Regions from separate parts of the Paenarthrobacter sp. Y-19 genome, predicted to be linked through region 2. Evidence: riboswitches for the same ligand, from Rfam matches in the RefSeq annotation. Region 2 holds a riboswitch; each other region holds the start of a gene.
The links. Region 2 has a riboswitch for thiamine pyrophosphate ahead of PYR64_RS16985 (ECF transporter S component). Riboswitches for the same ligand answer to the same signal wherever they lie in the genome.
Positions count from the first base shown of each region.

Region 1: another riboswitch for thiamine pyrophosphate. It lies ahead of thiO (glycine oxidase ThiO); the one in region 2 lies ahead of PYR64_RS16985 (ECF transporter S component).
Region 3: another riboswitch for thiamine pyrophosphate. It lies ahead of thiC (phosphomethylpyrimidine synthase ThiC); the one in region 2 lies ahead of PYR64_RS16985 (ECF transporter S component).

Region 1 covers NZ_CP119414.1:2,702,039-2,704,232, forward strand. Annotated here, with positions in the region: gene thiO (glycine oxidase ThiO) at 1-1,050, opposite strand, end outside; TPP riboswitch at 1,043-1,162, opposite strand; gene thiE (thiamine phosphate synthase) at 1,190-1,876, shown strand; gene PYR64_RS12635 (CGNR zinc finger domain-containing protein) at 1,993-2,194, opposite strand, start outside.
Region 2 covers NZ_CP119414.1:3,628,695-3,630,888, reverse strand. Annotated here, with positions in the region: gene PYR64_RS16990 (NUDIX hydrolase) at 1-333, opposite strand, end outside; TPP riboswitch at 777-913, shown strand; gene PYR64_RS16985 (ECF transporter S component) at 990-1,610, shown strand; gene PYR64_RS16980 (ABC transporter ATP-binding protein) at 1,610-2,194, shown strand, end outside.
Region 3 covers NZ_CP119414.1:2,334,551-2,336,744, reverse strand. Annotated here, with positions in the region: gene thiC (phosphomethylpyrimidine synthase ThiC) at 1-819, opposite strand, end outside; TPP riboswitch at 815-922, opposite strand; gene PYR64_RS11015 (amidohydrolase family protein) at 1,007-2,089, shown strand; gene PYR64_RS11010 (VOC family protein) at 2,182-2,194, shown strand, end outside.

The DNA of each region.
Region 1 (2,194 bases), 930 kb from region 2:
CCCGCTTGAACCGGCTACGCGGCCCAGCAACGGAGCGTTATCCGGAGTCCCTGGCCTGGCGCGCGCAGTTGCTTCCAGGAGTTCAAGTTCGGCCACCGCGGGAACCAATACCTGGGCGTCCCTAAGGAGCTGGTAAACCCCGCCGGCAGAGACTGCGTTGGAGGCCGCCGACAAGCCGTCCTCCCGTTGGGTAGCTCCGATGACTACGGTTCCGTCGTCCCTGGGAACGATGTAAACGGGCACCCCGCGGACCATGCCACGAACAGTGGCAGTGAGCAGCGGTTGGAGGTGCGCGGGGACCCGAAGCCTGAGGATGTCCCCGTAGACCGGCCTGACCGGAAGTTCAAGACCCTCAGGAAGGCCGGCGAGCGCGGGGGCGCCCAGCCCGTTGGCCACCACGGTTTCGCCGGCCACGACGGATTTGCCGGATTCGAGCTCCACTCCGGCTACCTGGTCCCCGTCCCACAACAGGCCGTGCGCGGACTCTGCAACGGCAAATCCTTCCCTGGCGCCGCCTACCCACGTGCCATCGCCGGATGAATGCGCGGCCAGCCCTGCCATGAGGCACTCCGCCAGCTTCCGTGGATCCACCTGGTGATCGGCGGGTATATCAAAGGCACAGGAAATTTGCGGGCTAAGGAGCGGTTCGCGTTCCCTGGCGGTCCGCAACGGCAACGGTTCGACCCCCAGGCCCGCCGCGAGCTGGACGGTGCGAAGGTCCGCGAGCGCGCGGCGGTCGGCGGCATCGGCACCCACGGCGAGGGTCGGCGTCGTGCGGTATCCGGTATCTTCCACAGGCCGGTGAAGGCCGCCGGCAAACGAAGGCCACAACCGGGATGACTCGAGCATGAGCTCCAGGAGGTCTTCTTCCTGGTAGTGCAGCTCGCTCACGGGCGCCAACATTCCGGCAGCAGCAAATGTCGCACCGGTGGCGGGTGCCGGATCGATGAGTGCTACGGAGCGGCCCAGCTTCCGAGCCTGGTGGGCGATGCCCAGTCCGATGACGCCTCCGCCGATAACGGCAACATCCGCGTGAATGGCTTCTGCCATCTGTTTCCTTCCCTACGCCGGTACTAGCCGGATCAGGTCAAGCGGTCGGCTCTGAAGCCCTCTCAGCCGGACGGTCATAAAGACGTAGGTCACGGCTCCCGCAGTACGTGCCCAGTTTAGAGGAACTACTGTGGATTCCATGACCCAGCACTCTGCCCTCGCCAGCGCCCGCCTCTACCTGTGCACTGATGCGCGCAAGCGCCAAGGCGATTTCGAAGACTTTGCCGACGCCGCGTTCCAGGGCGGGGTGGACATCATCCAACTCCGTGACAAGACGATCGAAGCCGCCGAGGAATTGGAATTGCTGGCGATCCTGCGTGGCGTCGCAGAACGGCACGGGCGGCTCTGGGCGGTCAACGACCGGGCGGATATTGCCAGTGTTTCCGGGGCTCCGGTGTTCCATGTGGGCCAGAAGGACCTCCCGCTGGAGATTGCCCGCACCTTCCTTCCCCGCCCCGCTTCGATTGGTCTCTCCACCCATACACCTGAGCAGGTAAATGCCGCGATCACGGCTTCGCCGTGCGAGCCTGGACTGGACTATTTCTGCGTTGGTCCCGTCTGGGCGACCCCCACCAAACCCGGCCGTGAGGCGGTGGGAACCGGCCTGGTCACATATGCCGCGGAAGCGATCAAGCGTGCGGAGGAGACCACCGGAGGCGCCGTGGAGGTGCCGTGGTTTGCGATCGGCGGAATCGATCTCGGCAACGTCGAGCAGGTGCTCGCTGCGGGCGCCAGCCGTATCGTCGTCGTTCGCGCCATTACCGAGGCGGAAGATCCGACGGCGGCAGCCAAGTCGCTGCTCGAAGCCCTGGACGCCGCCGCGTAACGGTTCTCCAAACAACAGTCCCAGGCACGCAGACCGTCGCGGTATCGGCAGGTTGTGGCGACAGGGTGAGTCGGGGCTTGCAGATGCCGCAGCCCACCCACCGGATCGGATCAGATTCAGGTGAGCCGATCGCGGTACTGGCGCATCTTGCTCCGCGCCCCGCACGTGTTCATGTCGCACCAGGTCCGGGTCCTGGACCGTGAACTGTCGTAGAACACCCACCTGCACGCTTCCGACGCGCAGGTCCTGAGCCGCTGCCCCGAGCCGGTCAAGCCGTGGAGCAGGAGCGCCCCGACCGCTGCTCCTGCCGGCGAGACC
Region 2 (2,194 bases):
GCCCAGCCCGGCTTCTTCCTGGACTTCGCGGATTGCTGCCGTGAGCACCATTCCCGCGTTCCTCTCCGCCAACGCTGTGTCCGCGGAAATCGAACTCTGCGCCCAGGACAACGCATGGCTGCGCAGCAGTTCCCCGGGGTAGTCCCAGCCGGACTGATCCACAGCGTCCACCCGGCCGCCCGGAAAGACCACCATTCCTGCCGCGAAGTCCATGGTGCTGACTCTGTGCTGGACAAATGCCTCTAGCCCCGAGGTGGCGTCGCGGAGCAGAATCACGCTGGCAGCGAGGCGTGGCTCGGCCACGGGTGCGTGGGAGCCTGGACGATCCGTCATCAGGCCATTCTTGCAGGTGCGTTGTGGGGCCTGCTGTGCGTGTTTAGGCGCGGGGATAGGGCGCAGAGTGGGCCTCGCAATGCACTCCTGTTGTTGTGGGGCCTGGTGTGCGTGTTTAGGCGTGGGGATGGGGCGCAGAGTGGGCCTCGCAACGCACCCTCGATTGTTGTGGGGCCTGGTGTGCGTGTTTAGGTGTGGGGATAGGGCGCAGAGTGGGCCTCGCAACGCACCCTCGTTTGTTGTGGGGCCTGGTGTGCGTGCTATGGCGTGGGGATGGGGTGCTGAGTGGGCCTCGCAACGTACTCCCGTTTGTTGTGGGGCCTGCTGTGCGTGTTTAGGCGTGGGGATAGGGCGCAGAGTGGGCCTCGCAACAGGATTGTGACCGCGGCCCAGAGCGGGCCGTACGCGGAGGTGTAAACTGAACCCGCCCATCAGGGCAGATTTGATAACGACAGGGGAGCGCCGCCGTCGGACCTTGCAGCGATGCAGGAGACGCGAGGGCGCTGAGAGTGCGGACAGCCGCAGACCCTCGAACCTGATCCGGTTAGTACCGGCGCAAGGGAGTCGAGCTTCTCAGAGTGTCCGGAGCCGGACGGCGCAAGCCAGGCGGATTCCGGGGAGCACTTTCCCCTCCTGTAACCTCAGGAGGCAGAAAAATGACCACGGTAAACGTGAAGAAGACCAGTTATAGCTGGCGTGTTGTAGACATCGTGGTGGCGGCCCTCATCGCCATCGCCGGCGGCGTGATTTTCTGGGCCTGGTCCCAGGGCGCGGCACTGGTATCCATCCCCATGAATGCGGCGTACCCGCCCCTTACCGGCCTGATCGCCGGTGGCTGGATGATCCCCGCAGTCCTGGGCATGCTCATTATCCGAAAGCCCGGCGCAGCTCTTTTCTGCGAGGCCGTCGCAGCCACGGGTGAGCTCATCATGGGTTCGCAGTACGGCACCACGGTGCTCATCTCCGGCATCCTCCAAGGCCTTGGCGCCGAGCTCATCTTCGCCGCGTTCCGCTACAAGAAGTTCAACCTGCCCACCGCACTCCTCGCGGGCGCAGGCGCGGGCCTCTTCTGTGGCCTGAACGATTCGTTCCTGCCCTGGGGCTGGAATATCGCCTACGAGGCCATCGACAAGCTGACGTACATCACTTTCACCACCATCTCCGGTGCAGTGATCGCCGGCGGCCTGTCCTGGATCGCCACCCGCGGTCTGGCCACGACGGGTGTCCTGAGTTCCTTCGCGTCGCGGAAGGCCGCTTCGGAGCCAGTCTTCAACTGATGCCTGCCACACACAGCGGCACGGTCCGGCCTGCCGCCATCTCCGCCGAGGGGTGGGGATGGCGGCATGCCGGCCGGGCCCAGCCTGCCATCCAGGGCCTTGACCTCCGCATTGAACCGGGGGAACGCGTCCTGTTGCTGGGCCCTTCGGGGGCCGGCAAGTCCACGCTCCTGCACGCCCTCGCCGGGGTGCTGGGTGACGAGGAAGACGACTCTGATGAGACCGGTTCGCTGCTGATCGACGGCGTCACTGCCCGCGAGCAGCGTGGCCGCGCCGGGCTGATGCAGCAGGATCCCGAAACGCAGGTGGTTCTCTCCCGGGTGGGCGACGACGTTGCCTTCGGCGCGGAGAACCTTGCCGTGCCGCGCGAGGAGATCTGGTCCCGGGTGCATGAAGCGCTCGACGACGTCGGCTTGCGTACCGCATCAGGCGGCGGTTTGGCATTGGACCACCCGACGGCGGCACTTTCCGGGGGACAGAAGCAGCGCCTCGCGCTGGCCGGCATTTTGGCGATGCGGCCAGGCTTGATCCTGCTGGACGAACCCACGGCCAACCTCGATCCTGCAGGGGTCCTCGAGGTCCGC
Region 3 (2,194 bases), 1.3 Mb from region 2:
CGTGAGCTTGTTGGCTTCTCCATTGACCTTTTCCAGCGCCTGGTAGATGGGAACGGTGCCGATCGGAACAGGGGAGTTGCGGATCAGCCACTCGCGGGTGGTGTGGATGTCGTCGCCGGTTGACAAGTCCATGACGGTGTCCGCGCCCCACTGCGTAGCCCACTGAAGCTTGTCCACTTCTTCGGCAATTGAACTGGTGACGGCCGAATTGCCGATGTTGGCGTTGATCTTCACCAGGAAGGCCTTGCCGATAATCATGGGCTCGGATTCGGGGTGGTTGATGTTGTTGGGAATGATCGCGCGGCCGGCGGCGACCTCGCTGCGGACCAGTTCGACATCGCAATTCTCGCGCAGCGCCACGAAGCGCATCTCAGGCGTCACCAGGCCTTGCCGTGCGTAGTGCATCTGGGTGACGGTCTTACCCTCGGCGGCGCGGCGTGGCACCGGTTGCGCGCCCTTCCACTCGGCTGAGGCGGCCCCGCGGCGAACAGCCGACTTGCCGTCGTCGAGCAGGTTCCGTTCGCGGCCGGAATAGGCCTCAGTGTCGCCGCGGGACTCGATCCATGCGGCCCGGAACGGTTCCAGGCCCACGACGGGATCGCTGCCCGGGCCTGCCGTCCGGTACACCTGCAGTGGTGCGTTGGCTTGGCCATTGGGGGAGGGCTCCAGCGCGATTTCCGTCACGGGGACGCGGATTCCGGCGTCATGGTCTTCAAGCCATGCCAGCGAATGGGACCTCAGGGACTGCGTAACAGGCTCGTTTTGGGCAGGGCTGGACTCGTTTTGGGCAGGGCTGTGCTGTGTTTTGGTGGTGCTCAAAGGATTACTCACTTCCTTCGCCGGCATTACCCGGACAGGTTCAACGGTCGCAGGCTGCCTCAGCCCGATCTCAGCCCCTGCAAGGGCCCCCGTGTGGTCGTAGACGAAGCTACCACAGCTGGCAGGGGGCGCCCAGTCACATCAGTCCGCCGAAGCCTGCCGCCCCGCTGCGGATTAGGCTTTTGCCATGGCCAACATCATTGAATTCAGCGGACCCGTGCTCGTGGCGGCAGATGACGTGCGCCAAGGAATGTGGTCTGTTGGGGGAGCGCTGACGTTTGAAAAGCCGTCGTCCCCTCCCGACAAGGTACTGGACGGTTGGGTCCTGCCGGGTTTCGTGGATGCCCACTGCCATATCGGCTTGGGCGCCGGTGGGGCCGTGGACGACGCCACCACCCTCGCGCAGGCCCAGGCCGACCTCGCTTCGGGAACCCTGCTGATCCGCGACTGCGGATCTCCCAGCGACACACGTTGGGTGCAGCCGCGGACGGACTTGCCCCGCCTTATCAGGTCCGGCCGCCACATCGCCCGAAGCCGTCGGTACCTGCGCGGATTGGGCCATGAGATTGAACCGGAACAGCTGGTGGAGACCGTCCGTAAGGAGGCCCGCGACGGCGACGGTTGGGTGAAGCTCGTAGGCGACTGGATCGACCGGGGCATTGGCGACCTGGCGCCCTCTTTTCCGGCAAAGCTGGTCAAGGACGCCGTAGCTGCCGCCCACGAGGAAGGTGCCAGGGTCACGGCGCACTGCTTTGCGGAGGACACAATCGACGACATGCTGGATGCCAACATCGACTGCATCGAACATGCCACTGGCCTTCTGCCCCGGCACATCCCACGGCTGGTGGAGCAGTCAGTGCCGATCGTTCCCACGTTGGTGAACATTGCGACCTTTCCGGAGATCGCCGCCCAGGCGGCGCCAAAGTTCCCCGGGTACGCGGACCACATGACGCGGTTGTGGGAGCGCCGGCGTGAGCGGGTCCTTGAGGCTTTCGAGGCCGGGGTGGCGATCTACGCGGGAACGGATGCGGGCAGCGTGATCAAGCACGGCCGCATCGCGGACGAAATGCATGAACTGCACGACGCCGGCCTGCCGCCCGCCGCGGTCCTGGATGCCGCTGCGTGGGGCGCCCGCAAGTGGCTGGGAGCCGACGCCATCAGCGAAGGCGCCAGTGCCGACGTCGTTCTCTGCCATGACGATCCCCGGCACGACCTACGGACGGTATCCGGGCTCAAGCACGTGGTCCTTCGCGGTGAACTCATGGGATGAGTGTCAAATGGCTGGGAATAAATTGAAGCTTCAAGTAATTTAGAGAAGTAGAACCTGCCGAAAGGCGGACACTACAACACGGGGAGCTTCACATGTCCACATCAT